One region of the Roseburia sp. genome, then DNA from elsewhere that is predicted to be linked to it. Evidence: predicted binding sites of a transcription regulator. Region 1 holds the regulator's gene; the other holds the start of a gene.
What was found. The regulator Rex, encoded in region 1, represses fermentation and respiration genes when NADH is low (regulators of the CRP and FNR family bind a similar motif). The targets are predictions, from matches to a motif close to ATTGTTAANTANTTAACAAT.
Positions count from the first base shown of each region.

Region 2: ACDD58_RS15480 (iron-sulfur cluster assembly scaffold protein) is a predicted target of Rex. The motif match lies at 1,219-1,238, and genes of this name have one in related genera.

Region 1 is NZ_JBGLEJ010000005.1:665,507-673,119, forward strand. It holds gene ACDD58_RS14490 (isopropylmalate/homocitrate/citramalate synthase) at 255-1,643, shown strand; gene ACDD58_RS14495 (GntR family transcriptional regulator) at 1,654-2,313, shown strand; gene ACDD58_RS14500 (NADP-dependent isocitrate dehydrogenase) at 2,328-3,539, shown strand; gene abc-f (ribosomal protection-like ABC-F family protein) at 3,536-5,473, shown strand; gene ACDD58_RS14510 (redox-sensing transcriptional repressor Rex) at 5,598-6,251, shown strand; gene ACDD58_RS14515 (NAD(P)H-hydrate dehydratase) at 6,338-7,613, shown strand, end outside.
Region 2 is NZ_JBGLEJ010000005.1:878,999-886,611, forward strand. It holds gene ACDD58_RS15475 (GGGtGRT protein) at 1-466, opposite strand, end outside; gene ACDD58_RS15480 (iron-sulfur cluster assembly scaffold protein) at 485-1,177, opposite strand; gene ACDD58_RS15485 (YARHG domain-containing protein) at 1,325-2,887, opposite strand; gene ACDD58_RS15490 (methyl-accepting chemotaxis protein) at 2,909-4,405, opposite strand; gene ACDD58_RS15495 (UDP-N-acetylglucosamine pyrophosphorylase) at 4,491-5,162, opposite strand; gene ACDD58_RS15500 (type IA DNA topoisomerase) at 5,339-7,613, opposite strand, start outside.

The DNA.
Region 1 (7,613 bases):
CAAATCTGAAAAAATTTTCTGTTAGGTTTAAAGGAATATACAGGATGCATATTTTAACATATTTATAACTGCAAGTTATAGAAAATATAAAATTTTATGCCTTGACAAATAAGAGAAGAAATGTATAGAATATAGAAAAAGTATAATTGTATACAATTATGCATGAAAAAATATTCACTCTAAAAGTAAAAATATGCATTCATGGCATAGGTGTCAATGGCACAAGTGCCATGGCAGAAAGAAGGATTTACGTTATGAGAGAAGTTGTAATGAATAAGAAAACGAATCTGCTGCAGCTTGAAGAGCATTTTTATCAGTTAGCAGATGTGAAAGAACCAAATGTATTCCATAATCTGTTCCCGTATGATGAGATCCCAAAGATCGCATTCAATGACCGAATTGTACCACATAATATGCCTGAAAATATCTGGATCACAGATACGACATTTCGTGATGGACAGCAGTCAAGGGCACCTTATACAACAGAACAGATCGTGACGATCTATGATTATCTGCATCGCCTGGGTGGACCGAAGGGTCTGATACGACAGAGTGAATTCTTTTTATATAGCAAAAAAGACAGAGATGCCGTCTATAAATGTTTAGAGCGCGGTTATAAATTTCCGGAAGTTACAAGCTGGATTCGGGCAAGCAAACAAGACTTCCAGTTAGTAAAAGATATCGGTCTGCGTGAGACAGGTATTCTGGTAAGCTGCTCGGATTATCATATTTTCTATAAAATGAAAATGACAAGAAGAGAGGTCATGAATCTTTACCTGAGTGTCATCCGTGAGTGTTTGGAGACAGGTATCAGTCCACGCTGTCATTTGGAGGATATCACAAGATCTGATATTTACGGTTTTGTAATTCCGTTCTGTGTGGAGCTTATGAAGCTGATGGATGAATATAAGATTCCAATCAAGATCCGTGCCTGCGATACTATGGGATATGGAGTGAATTTCCCTGGTGCTGTGATTCCGCGAAGTGTACCGGGTATCATTTATGGTTTGACCACACATGCAGGTGTACCTTCTGAACTGATCGAATGGCATGGTCATAATGATTTCTATAAAGCAGTTAATAACTCTACGACGGCATGGCTTTATGGAGCCAGTGGTGTCAACTGCTCCCTGTTCGGTATCGGAGAGCGTACCGGTAACACACCGCTTGAGGCTATGGTTTTTGAATATGCACAGTTAAAGGGAACACTCGATGGTATGGATACCACAGTGATCACAGAGCTGGCGGAATATTTTGAAAAAGAGCTTGGATATGTGCAGCCGAGCCGTACACCGTTTGTCGGCAGTAATTTTAACGTTACAAGAGCTGGAATCCATGCGGACGGACTTCTGAAAAATGAGGAGATCTATAATATTTTTGATACCGGAAAATTCTTAAACAGACCGCCATTAGTATCTGTTTCCAACACATCCGGTCTTGCAGGAATTGCTCTCTGGATCAACTCATATTATCATCTTCCGAAAGATAAGAGTGTCGATAAGAACTCAGAACTTGTAAAAAAAGTAAAAGTCTGGGTAGACAAGCAGTATGAGGATGGACGTGTTACGGTACTGACGGATAAGGAATTAGTAGAAGAAATTGAAAAATGCTGTAAGGAATTAAATGTAACAATAGGAGCATGAGGTGTCATATATGGGAGAGGATAATTATTCCTTAAGTTCTCGTGTGTTCCATACGATCCGTGAGAATATTTTATCCGGAAAATATGCGACAGACGAAGAACTGAAGGAAAAAAATATCGGCGAAGAGTTAGGCGTCAGCCGTACTCCGGTGCGTGAGGCGCTCCGCCAGCTTGAACTGGAAGGATTAGTCACCATCATTCCGAATAAGGGTGCTTATGTTGTAGGTATTTCCAAGAAAGATATTCAGGATATTTACGAGATACGGTCACGTTTGGAGGGACTGTGTGCAAAGTGGGCTGCGGACAATATCACAAAAGAGCAGTTAGATGAACTGGATGAAAATATATATCTGTCTGATTTCCATGCAGCAAAAGGAAATTCAGAACAAGTCGTGGAATTAGATAACCGTTTCCATGAAATTTTATATAACGCTTCTGACAGTAAAGAGCTGAAACATGTGCTGCTTGATTTTCATCATTATGTGCAGCGTGTACGTAAAATCACACTTGCAGATCCAAAACGTTCTGTGCAATCGAATCAGGAACACAGACAGATTGTGGAAGCATTAAAAAAACATGATGCCAATCTGGCAGAAAAACTTGCAAATGAGCATATGATGAACACCATTCACAATATGGACAATTACGGATGGGACAATTTATTTCAATAGAAAAGGAGAACATAATGGAAAAAATCAAAATGACAACACCACTGGTAGAGATGGACGGAGATGAGATGACAAGAATCCTCTGGAAAATGATCAAAGATGAATTACTTCTGCCGTTTATTGATTTAAAAACAGAGTATTATGATCTTGGATTAGAGCATCGTAATGAGACAAATGATCAGGTTACCGTTGACTCTGCCAATGCAACAAAGAAATACGGTGTTGCTGTAAAATGTGCAACGATCACACCAAATGCAGCACGTATGACAGAATATAATTTAAAAGAAATGTGGAAAAGCCCGAATGGTACGATCCGCGCCATGTTAGATGGAACGGTATTCCGTGCACCGATCGTTGTAAAAGGGATCGAGCCATGTGTAAAGAACTGGAAAAAACCGATCACGATCGCGCGTCATGCATATGGCGATGTATATAAAGCAACTGAGATGAAGATTCCTGGAGCAGGCAAATGTGAGCTGGTATATACAGCGGAAGATGGTACAGAGACGAGAGAACTGATCCACAACTTTACCGGAGCAGGCGTTGTTCAGGGACAGCATAACCTTTGCAATTCCATTGAAAGTTTCGCAAAAAGCTGTTTTAATTATGCACTGGATACAAAACAGGATCTGTGGTTTGCAACAAAGGATACGATTTCAAAAAAATACGATCATACCTTTAAAGACATTTTCCAGGAAATCTTTGATGCAGAGTACAAAGAAAAATTCGAAAAAGCAGGTATTACCTATTTTTATACATTGATCGATGATGCAGTTGCACGTGTAATGAAGTCTGAGGGTGGTTATATCTGGGCATGTAAAAATTATGATGGAGATGTCATGAGTGATATGGTTTCAAGTGCATTTGGTTCACTTGCCATGATGACTTCTGTATTAGTTTCCCCGGATGGATATTATGAATATGAAGCTGCACATGGAACGGTACAGCGCCATTATTACAAACACTTAAAAGGTGAGGAGACATCCACAAACTCTGTTGCAACTATTTTTGCATGGACAGGTGCACTTAAGAAACGTGGAGAACTTGATTCTAACCAGGCATTATCTGATTTTGCAGAAAAACTTGAAAAGGCTTGTATAAAGACCATTGAAGATGGTAAAATGACAAAAGACCTTGCGCTGATTACTACAAATCCGAATCCGGTTGTATTAAACAGCGAAAATTTCATCAAGGCAATCAGAACAACATTAGAGGAAAGTTTAAAATGATTTTGTCATGTCAGAGTATCTCAAAGTCTTTTGGAACAGATGAGATCTTAAAAGATGTAAGTTTTCATATTGAAGCAAACGAAAAAGCAGCGATTGTCGGCATCAATGGTGCCGGCAAGTCTACGCTGCTTAAAATTATTATGGGCGAAGAAACGTCCGATACCGGTGAAGTGATCCTTGCAAAAGATAAAACAATCGGTTATCTGGCACAGTATCAGGATGTATCGGGGCACAGAACCATTTATGACGAAGTTCTTAATGCAAGAGCTGACATCCTTGAAATGGAACAGAAACTCCGCAATATGGAGTCAGAAATGAATCAGCAGACCGGTGGGGAACTGGAAAAACTGATGGAGGTTTATCATCGTCTGAGCCACGAATTTGAACTGCAGGGCGGATATGCATACCGGAGTGAAGTAACCGGTATTTTAAAAGGACTTGGTTTTTCAGATGAAGATTTGAGCAAACAGATGAGCGAGTTATCCGGAGGACAGAAAACAAGAGTTTCCCTTGGCAAACTTTTAGTCACAAAGCCGGATGTACTGCTTTTAGATGAGCCGACGAACCATCTGGATATGGAGTCGATCCGCTGGCTTGAGAATTTTCTGCGGGCTTACAAAGGGGCTGTTGTGATCGTAGCACATGACCGTTATTTCCTGGATCGCGTTGTCACAAAAGTTGTAGAGATTTTCCAGCATAAAGCGTATGTATATCAGGGAAATTACTCGGATTTTGCGAAGAAGAAAGCAAAAGTCCGTGAAGATCTGTTAAAACAATATTATAATCAGCAGCGTGAGATCAGACATCAGGAAGAAGTTATCACAAAGTTAAAATCGTTTAACCGTGAAAAATCCATCAAGCGTGCGGAGAGCCGCGAAAAGATGTTAGACAAGATAGAACGTATTGAAAAACCGGTTGAGGACAATACAGACATTAAGATCGTGTTAGAGCCAAATGTGGTCAGCGGAAATGATGTCCTTACGGTGTCAGGTCTTGCAAAATCATATCCGCCGGTTACATTGTTTTCGGATATCTCATTCGAGATTAAACGTGGGGAGCGGGTAGCACTGATCGGCAATAACGGAACCGGGAAAACGACCATCTTAAAGATCATCAATAATCTGATACAGGCAGATGGTGGTACGGTAACACTTGGTTCGAATGTTCACATTGGATATTACGATCAGGAACATCAGCTTTTACATATGGATAAAACCATATTTGAAGAGATCTCAGATGCTTATCCAGAGCTGAATAACACAAAGATCCGCAATGTACTGGCAGCCTTTTTATTTACAAATGATGATGTGTTTAAGCGGATCTCAGATTTAAGCGGTGGTGAAAGAGGCCGTGTCTCCCTGGCAAAACTGATGCTTTCAGATGCTAATTTTCTTATTTTAGATGAGCCGACAAACCATCTGGACATTACATCCAAGGAAATTTTGGAATCTGCATTAAACCAGTATACAGGAACGGTATTTTTTGTTTCACATGACCGCTATTTTATCAATCAGACAGCAACAAGAATCCTGGAGCTGACAGGTGAAACAATTGTAAATTATATCGGAAATTATGATTATTATCTGGAAAAACATGATATTATGACGCAGTTGTATGTGAAACAGCCAGAAACTTCAGATGTGCAGCCTAAGAAACAGGATGATGCCGTTAATAAGCTCGACTGGCAGGCACAAAAAGCAGAGCAGGCAAGGATTCGTAAAATTGAAAACAGTTTAAAAAAAGCCGAGGAAGAGATTGCCGCACTTGAAAGTGAAATAAGCATGATCGATGAAGAATGTGCAAAGCCGGAAAACGCAGTTAATTCCGCAAAATTAAATGAGCTTGCAGCAAGACAGCAGGAGTGCAGGGAACGACTGGAAACCTGCTATGAAACCTGGGAAGAGCTGTCAATGCAGTTAGATGGAACTGATTGATGATATTTCCTGACAAAGCAGAAAATATCTTATTGAAAAAAGATAGTTAAATTTTTCACACATTGACAGACACAGGGGAAATCACTATAATAAACGAGAGAACGTAAGAAAGGTGGAACCTTTTGTGCAGGAAAAAGAAATATCACAGGCAGTTATCCGGAGAATGCCGCGTTATTACCGCTACCTCGGAGAACTCTTAGATGCCGGTGTAGAACGTATATCATCCAATGATCTGAGTAAACGAATGAATGTGACCGCATCCCAGATCAGACAGGATCTGAATAATTTTGGTGGTTTTGGCCAGCAGGGTTATGGTTATAATGTAAAGTTTTTATATGAGGAAATCGGTAAGATATTAGGTTTAAATGAAAGACACAATATTATTGTGGTGGGTGCAGGTAATCTTGGACAGGCACTTACAAACTATGTGAAATTTGAAAAACTTGGTTTTGTGATCATAGGACTGTTTGATGTAAATCCTGCATTGGACGGTGTGACCGTGCGTGGAATCAAAATCCGCATGCTGGATGAATTAGAGAGTTTCTGTGCAGAAAATCAGGTGGATATTGCGGCGCTTACTATGCCAAAGGAAAAGGCTGATGCCATTGCAAACAGACTAGTCGGACTTGGAATCCGCGCAATCTGGAATTTTGCGCATGTAGACCTGGAGCTCATTGATAAAAATGTTGTTGTAGAGAATGTACATCTTTCCGACAGTTTGATGCAGTTATCTTACAACATTGTCAGAAACAAAAAAGCAGAAAAAAACGGCAACTGAAAAGGGTGCCATAAATTCAGGAAGCAATTAGCTGCCGCACAGATCTTTGTGCGGCGTTTTTTGCTTATAACAGGGGGCTTATTATCATGAAGTATCTTGTAAACAGCAGGGAAATGCAAAAATATGACGTAAATACCGTTTTACATTTTAAAGTTCCGGGACTTCTTCTGATGGAGCATGCAGCAATAACATTTGTAAATGAACTCCATAAGCAAAAGGTTGATCTCTCAGAAGTTCTTATCGTATGCGGCAGCGGAAATAATGGTGGAGATGGTTTTGCGATCGCCCGCCTTTTATTTCTGGAGGGACATACTGTTACAGTTGTTTTTGCTGGAAATAAAGATCATTGCTCGGAGCAAAACAGAATCCAGCAGGATATTTTAAATGCATATGGTGTTCCTGTCTATACGGATTTACCGGAACAGATCAGACCAACAACTGTCATAGATGCACTATTTGGTGTAGGGTTGTCGAGAGACGTGACTGGTACTTATGCAGATATATTATGTTGTATGAATACACTTCCGGGAGAAAAAGTGGCAGTGGATATTGCATCCGGAATTTCTGCAGATACAGGTGCTGTCCTTGGTATGGCATTTCGTGCAGATATCACGATCACATTCGCATTTGCGAAATTAGGCAGTATTCTCTGGCCGGGAAATGAATATGCCGGCAGAGTGATCGTATGTGATATCGGTATCACGAAAGAAAGCTGGCTGGGAGAGACACCGTCAGTAATGGCATTGGAAACGAAAGATTTATTGCTGCTCCCGGAGAGAAAAAGTCATTCTAATAAAGGAAGCTATGGAAAACTTTTGCTGATCGCAGGAAGTGTCAATATGGCAGGGGCGGCAGTTTTATCTGCAAAAGCTGCTTACGCCACAGGATGCGGTCTGGTGCGTGTGCTGACGCCGGAAGAAAACAGGATTATTTTACAGAGCTGTGTTCCAGAGGCGGTTCTTACTACTTATGATAAAAATGCTGCTCCGGGGAAGGCTGTATTACAGGAGGCTTTTGATTGGGCAGATGCCATTGTGGCAGGTCCCGGGCTTGGGAAAGAAAAAACTGCTGCACAGATATTAAATTTTGTGTTAGAATATGGAACGTCACAGGAAAAGAAAGCAATTCTTTTTGATGCGGATGCGTTAAATCTGATAGCAGAGCAGAATGACTTACCAGAGGCAGATATCTGGAAAAATTTTAAAATCCCGGCAGTGATCACACCTCATCCCGGAGAGATGAGCCGGCTTACCGGAAAAACAGTCAATGAGATCCAGCATCATTTGCTTCAGACTGCTGCGGATTATGCAAAAGAATATCACGTTGTATGTGTCTTAAAAGACGAACATACCGTAACTGCAC
Region 2 (7,613 bases), 210 kb from region 1:
GTCCGTTTAAGATAACACGTAATGGTTTCTGACGTACTTTGTTTGCTTTCTCAGCGATACCGATTGCACCCTCAGCAGCTGCAAATGACTCATGTCCTGCTAAGAAGCAGAAGCACTCTGTCTCTTCCTCTAATAACATTTTACCAAGGTTACCATGTCCTAAACCTACTTTTCTGTGGTCTGCAACAGAACCCGGAATACAGAATGCCTGAAGTCCCTCACCGATTGCTGCAGCAGCATCAGCAGCTCTTGTACATCCTTTTTTGATTGCGATTGCAGCACCTACAGTGTAAGCCCAGCAAGCGTTCTCGAAACAGATTGGCTGGATTTTCTTTACCTGATCGTAAACATCAAGTCCAGCATCTTTTGTAATTTTTTCAGCTTCTTCGATAGAGCTGATACCATAGCTGTTTAACACAGCGTTGATCTGGTCAATTCTTCTTTCATATCCTTCAAATAATGCCATTTTCGTCCGTCTCCTTTCCTACTCTTCTCTCGGGTCGATGATTTTAACAGCATCTGCCACACGGCCGTACTGTCCTTTTGCTTTTTCCCATGCAGTGTTAGGATCATCGCCTTTTTTAATGAAGTCAGTCATTTTTCCAAGAGAAACGAACTGATATCCGATAACTTCGTTATTCTCGTCAAGAGCAATACCGGTTACATAACCTTCTGCCATCTCTAAGTAACGAACACCTTTCTCTTTGGTAGCGTACATTGTACCAACCTGGGAACGAAGTCCTTTACCTAAATCCTCAAGACCAGCACCGATTGCAAGACCGTCATCAGAGAATGCACTCTGTGTACGACCATAAACGATCTGTAAGAATAACTCTCTCATTGCTGTATTGATTGCATCACAAACAAGGTCTGTGTTTAATGCTTCAAGAATTGTTTTGCCCTGTAATACCTCTGCTGCCATAGCTGCGGAATGTGTCATACCAGAGCATCCGATTGTCTCAACTAAAGCTTCTTCGATTACACCATTTTTTACATTTAATGAAAGCTTGCAGGCACCCTGCTGAGGAGCACACCAGCCAACACCGTGTGTAAAACCTGAAATATCTTCAATTTTTTTAGAATGAACCCATTTGCCTTCTTCCGGAATTGGAGCTGGTTCATGTTTTGCGCCCTTTGCTACAGGACACATGTTTTCGACTTCCTTAGTGTAAATCATTTTAAGACTCCTTTCACTTAATAGAACTGTATGTATCAGACTTTGTTATACATTTAACATACCTTACTTATTTTCGCACATTTTGTTGAAATCTACAAGTCCTAATCGAAAAAAATTATCTTTATTCCGTGTATTTGTTTTTATACACTAGTCAAAGTAATTTAACTCCGAAAAAACTTCCGTGCCGGGTCTGCCGACGTTGCTGACATTTTCACCATCCACATGGATGTACCCTTCTGTTCCGTCTTTTGCACGCACATAGATCCATTCCTTTGCATCAGAGCTGATAAAGAACACATCCTGCCCGGACGAAACCGTTACCTGTTCCGAATTCTGATCCATAGCTTTCCACAACGGAAGATCCACATATAATCTGTGCGGTGTGAAATACTTGTATTGATGCATACCGCCATCCATATATTCCAGTTTCCGTGCATTGCTGTCATACCACCAGTATCCATTAAGATATGCGGTTTCAAGAATATCTGTACGGATTGTTCCATTGATTCCGTTTTGCCCGGTAAAACCATTGATTCCGCCATTCTGCTCCTTAAAAGGGAAACCATCCACTTCCCCGATAAACGCCAGCGCACTTCCGTCATACCGGTAAAAATAAGTCGCATAATCGGCACTTGGTCCATCGTCTAATACCGCGATTTCCAGAGAATTATCATATTCATCCATGTCTGTAACATAAAAGCTTTCCGTTTCTGGTGTCACCATAGCTGCATATTCACACAGTTCATATGCTGTTCCATTAACCGTAAGGACACAGGAATAACCTGAATAATCACTACTCTCTTTCACATCATAACGGATCTCTTCTTCGCTGCCATCTCCATTAAGATCCACCATAATATTCTGTCCTGTTTTATATTCTTTCGGATACGGATGCTCCTGTTCATATGCTGTTTCAGCTTCCTGTATTACCTTTAAGTTGTCTTTTTCTGTCTGGCTCAGCACAGATTCATCAAATGCATCTGCTTCTTCACTTTTTTCATACCAGGAACATGCATTAAAATAACTCTGCAGATATTCATTGGTAAAACCCCGTCCATGTCTTGCATAGATTTCATTGCGTGCTAACCATAAATCATTGTCCGACATATTGATAAGACTGTCTGCCGAAATTGTCTGTGTCATACTGACCGGAATGATATACTGGTCAGCATCTTTGTGCAGGTTCTGTGTATCAATGACCGCATTCTGTACTACCGTATCTGACTGCTGCAGCATCCCTTGATATTCATTTAAAGTATCCTCATTTTCCACATCGCAGCTCACATCCGTAGGCCTCACAACCTCATATAACACTCCATCATCGGTATATCCTAAAATACTTACACCGGCAGCATCCGGATACCATTCCGTGTCTTTGGTAATTCCAAAAAGAAACCCCGTCCCACTTTCTTTCTCATAGGATTTTTTCTGAAAAACAGAAAAACCGGTATCATCTTCTAAAATTACATACTTATCTTCCCAGCTCTCCGGGAACTGCAGCGTGATCTCTTTCCAGATATATTTTTCTTCGGCTGCTTCCATTTTTTCAGACGCACTGCTGTCTATTTCGGATTCTGTTTCATCTGTATCTGAAATTCCTGCTGTTTTCTGCTCATTGCTGTTTATTTTATTTTGTGCCATATCTGGCTCACCACACCCTGCTGTAAAAAGCAAAAGTGCGGCTGTAAACAACCACACTTTATTTTTCATATAATTATGCACTCCTTTCTGTCAGTGCAAAAACTTTTTTATATCATCTGCCGTACTGTGAATTTTCTCTACCGCATTCTGAACCTGTTTTGCAACATCAAGATTTTCTTCACTGAGTGTATGTACCTGTTCTGCACTCGCCGTAACTTCCTCAGTCGCTGCCGAAAGCTGCGAGCAGTTTACCACAATCTTATTGTTGGAATCTGAAAGTCCGCTTACCTTTTTATTGACCTCTTCAATATGGGCAACCAGCTCACCTATATTTTTATTAAGCAGATTAAATGTTTCTGACGCAGCAAGAATCTTTTCTTTCTGATCTTCCGTTGCCTGTACAGAACCTTCTACTGATACAACCACATCATTTGCATTTGCATTCAGTTCGTTTGTAATTCTCGTGATCTCTTCCGTCGAATTTTTTGTCTGTTCCGCAAGCTGTCTGATCTGCTCTGCTACAACCGCAAAACCTCTTCCGGCTTCTCCGGCACGTGCACTCTCAATAGATGCATTTAACGCCAGCAGGTTTGTCTGACTTGAAATATTTAAGATCATACCTGCAATCTCTTCTACTTCTTTTGTCTTATCCTGAAGTTTGGTCATTGCCTCAGTAACATCATGATTTGTATTTGTGATCTGCTCTGCCTGATCTTTCAACGCATCCATCACACGCATATTTTCCTGAATGCTGTCATTTGAATTCATTGCGATATCCACCATCTGTTTTGATCGCTCACTTGTTTCCTCGATCGCATCCTGGATCGTTGCAGTCATGGTATTCTGTTCTTCGATGCTGTTTGCATTCATTCCGGAAGCCGTTGTAATCTCCTGCATACTGCCAGTTACAGAATTGGTCGTCTCGACCAGTTTTCCGATCAGGCTGCTGCTCTTAACTGATTCTTCCTGAACAGTTTTGGAAATCTCAAGCACTCCCTGTAAAATTTCATTCTGCTTTTTGTGTTCCTCATCTATGGATCCAAGTGCATCTGCGTTAAACAATAATGTGATCTTTCCAATTCTTGAAACCATAAATAAAACGCCAAGCACGCCGACCACAGAACATATTGTATCCACGTTCAATACAGTAATACCCTTTATTCCCTGAACAATCGTAACGATCACGTAGAGAATACTCACTCCCACACAGGTTCTTTTTAATCCACCTTCATCATAGTACGGAATCTGTAACGCAACTAAAACGATCAGTACATACGTAATAAAATGTGCATCTGTCTGTACTCCGACTAACAGATACTCTAATCCCATCTCAAGCGTAGCAATCACTTTTAATTTTGCTGTTACATGATCTTTATGATAAATAATCGTGTTCAAAACTGATGCGCCTATTATTAATGCAGTATTCCCATATACTACTGCATTTACCAGATTCTGATTTGCCATGCGGAGCCACAGATACAGTAAAAACAATATTCCAAGAAATATGGTTGCACCTATATAGAACCGGTTCATCTTTCTGATCCGTTCCGCTTTATCATTATAAATATATTTCTTTTCTTCTTCCATATATTTTATCTCCCTGTACTTAAAATATGATCAATATTTTCTGCCATAACTTATCCGACCTGTCCGGATCTTAAGTTTAAGAATATCATGCTTCTTTTTTCTGTACAACCTCGCCCGGTTTCTTAAAAATTGAGTTTGCCGGGATCACTCCCCTGACACTTGAAAGCGGATATACATTTGTATGTCTGCCGATCACCGTTCCAGGATTTAATACAGAATTGCATCCAACTTCAACAAAATCTCCAAGCATTGCACCAAATTTCTTTAATCCGGTTTCAATTTTTTCATCACCATCTTTTACCACAACCAGTGTCTTATCTGATTTCACATTTGATGTGATTGATCCTGCACCCATGTGTGACTTATAACCCAGAATAGAATCACCAACATAATTGTAATGCGGCACCTGAACGGAATTGAAAATAATATCATTTTTCAGTTCTGTGGAATTGCCGACAACAGAACCCTTTCCTACGATCGCACTGCCGCGGACAAATGCGCAGTGACGGATTTCTGCATCCTCATCAATGATCAGCGGACCGTTTAAACATGCTGTCGGTGCCACTTTTGCACTCTTTGCAACCCAGATATCCTCGCCTCTTTTTTCAAACTTTTCCGGATCTAATGTTGGTCCAAGCTTTTTTATGAACTCACTGATCCCTTTTAAAGCCTCCCATGGATATGTAAACTGTTCTAAATATTCTTTTGCGATTGTTTCATCCAAATCATATAAATTGCTGATTTTTGCGTTTTCCATCTTTTCCTCCATCCCAGAATGTCTCTGTCACATGGATATGAATCCAGTGTGATCCTTGCATTTCTGTTTGCATACTGGTTCTATTGTAAAACGTTTTCACAGATCTGTCAAAATAATATTCGAACACTGCAAAAAAATCTCCGGACAGACAAGAATTTCTGTCTGCCGGAGATCGCTTACGGCATAAACTCATCTAAAAAATTGCTTCCTGCGATCCATTCCTGCTCTTCTTCCTCCTGGAACGCCGCAGCCTCATTTGCCATAGCGGCATAGAAATCATCTGCACCATCCGGTTCAGAGTCCGTCCGTTGTGACTGCTGTGTCTCTGTGCCACCCTGTTCTGCCTGCTGCATCTGCTGTGCCCCATTCTCCTGCACAGCCGTCTGCACTTCTGACTGCCCCTCTGTCTCCTGTTTTTGCAGAGACTGGCTTCCCGGATTGTCAAAATCAAAACTGATCCGCTCATCCTCATATTTTAAACATGCATCAAATACATTTCCTGCTTTCGAGTTAAATCCAGTCACTTTTTCCTTTGTCTTTCCGGTTTCCAACAGTTCTTTTATGATTGCTTCCGAAAGCGGCACTTTCGCAACCGTATGCCCTACCTTAAAACCGCAGTCACACTCATAATACCATTGGCTTTTCTTTAAGAGTTCCCCACATTTCGGACACTTTACCGTCGTCTCGACCGGCTTTGGTTTCTCCGGGAAATCAAAGGTGATCTGCCCCTCTTTGGTCAGTTTTAACGGCGCATCAAATTTCATTCCGGTCTTTGCGATAAATCCTTCGATCACACCGGTTTTTCCATTGGTTAAAAGTTCTTTGACCTGTGCTTCTTTTAATTTTACTCCTGCGATCTGTCCAACCGAAAAACGACAGCTTTCCGGATCATCTTTTTTATAATTCGCACAGCCATAGCCGAACGGCGTTTTTACCATATCCCCACCGCAGACCGGACATTTCACATCTTTTAATTTTGGCGCTTCCACATCCGAGAAATCGTATTTCAGTCCGATCACCTTGCCGGATTCGTCTCTATTTAAAGCAATCCTTGCATCAAACTTCTTTCCTGTCTTTGACTTAAAACCGCGAATCGTTGCTGTCCGGCCTTCTGTCAGAAGCTGTTTCACCTGTGCCTCATTTAACGTTTTTTCTCCCATCTTTCCAATGGAAAAACGGCAGCTTTCCGGGTCATCTTTTTTATAATTCGCACATCCGTAGCCAAACGCTGTCTGTACGATATCACCACCGCAGAGCGGGCAGACTACATCTTTTATCTTCTTTGCCTCCACATGGTCAAAGTCAAATTTTAAATACTTCCGACCGGTTTCATCCGTCTCTAACGCCACACAGGCATCAAATTTTTTCCCGGTCTTCGACTTAAAACCGCGGATTGTCTCCGTTCTGCCGTCGGTCAGAAGTGCTTTCACCTGAGTCTCTGTCAGGTCACGTCCCGCAAGTGTACCGATGGCAAAGCGGCAGCTCTGCGGATTTTGCTGGTCGTAATTCATACAGCCATAACCAAATGATGTTTTCTGGATCTGTCCGCCGCACATCGGGCAGACTACATCTTCTAATATCTCTGCCTCATTCTTTGAAAAATCAAATTCGACTGTTTTTCTGCCATCCTCTCCTGTTTTCAAAAGCAATGCCGCCGAAAACTTCTTTTTATTTTTTGCGGTAAACCCTTTTAAGACCTCCGTCTCTCCTTTTTGCAGCAGATCAGTCAGGTCATCCACACTAAGGGATTTTCCCGCGATTTTTCCAATGGAGAAATAACAGCTTTTCGGATCTTCACGGTGTTTCACACAACTGTAACCAAAAGAAGTGATTTCCATATCAGAACCGCAGACCGGACATTTCACCCCTTCTAATATTTCAGGTTCATTTTTGGAAAAGTCAAAATTGACTGATGCTTTTCCATTCTCATCTTTTTCAAGTACCAGTGCAGCAGAAAAGCGTTTTCTGGACTTTGAGATAAAGCCGGACAATACCTCTGTGTGTCCTTTGGTCAGAAGCTCCACCACTTCGTCTTTCTCTAAGTCTCTTCCTGCTATGGTTCCGATGGCAAACTTGCATCCGCTTCCATCTTTTTTATAATTACTGCATCCATAACCGAATGGTGTCGTTTCCATATCCCCGCCGCAGACCGGACAGACCGCCTCTATTTTTTTTCTGGCTGCAAGTCCTCTTCCACCTTTTCCGACAAATGGATGTATCCTTGCAGCAAGATTTCCGGTCAGATCATGCTCGATCATGGAAACCGTTTCTTTCCGGATAAAATCCTCCAGTTTCCCGCGATAATCTTCCATAACGACTGTTCCGCGCGTAATACCGTCAAGTCCTTTTTCCCAGGAAGCTGTCATTTTCGGATTCAAAAGCGCAGGCACAGTCATACTTACCACCTCAAACACCATCTCACCGATTGCTTCCGGACTTAATACCTGTGTC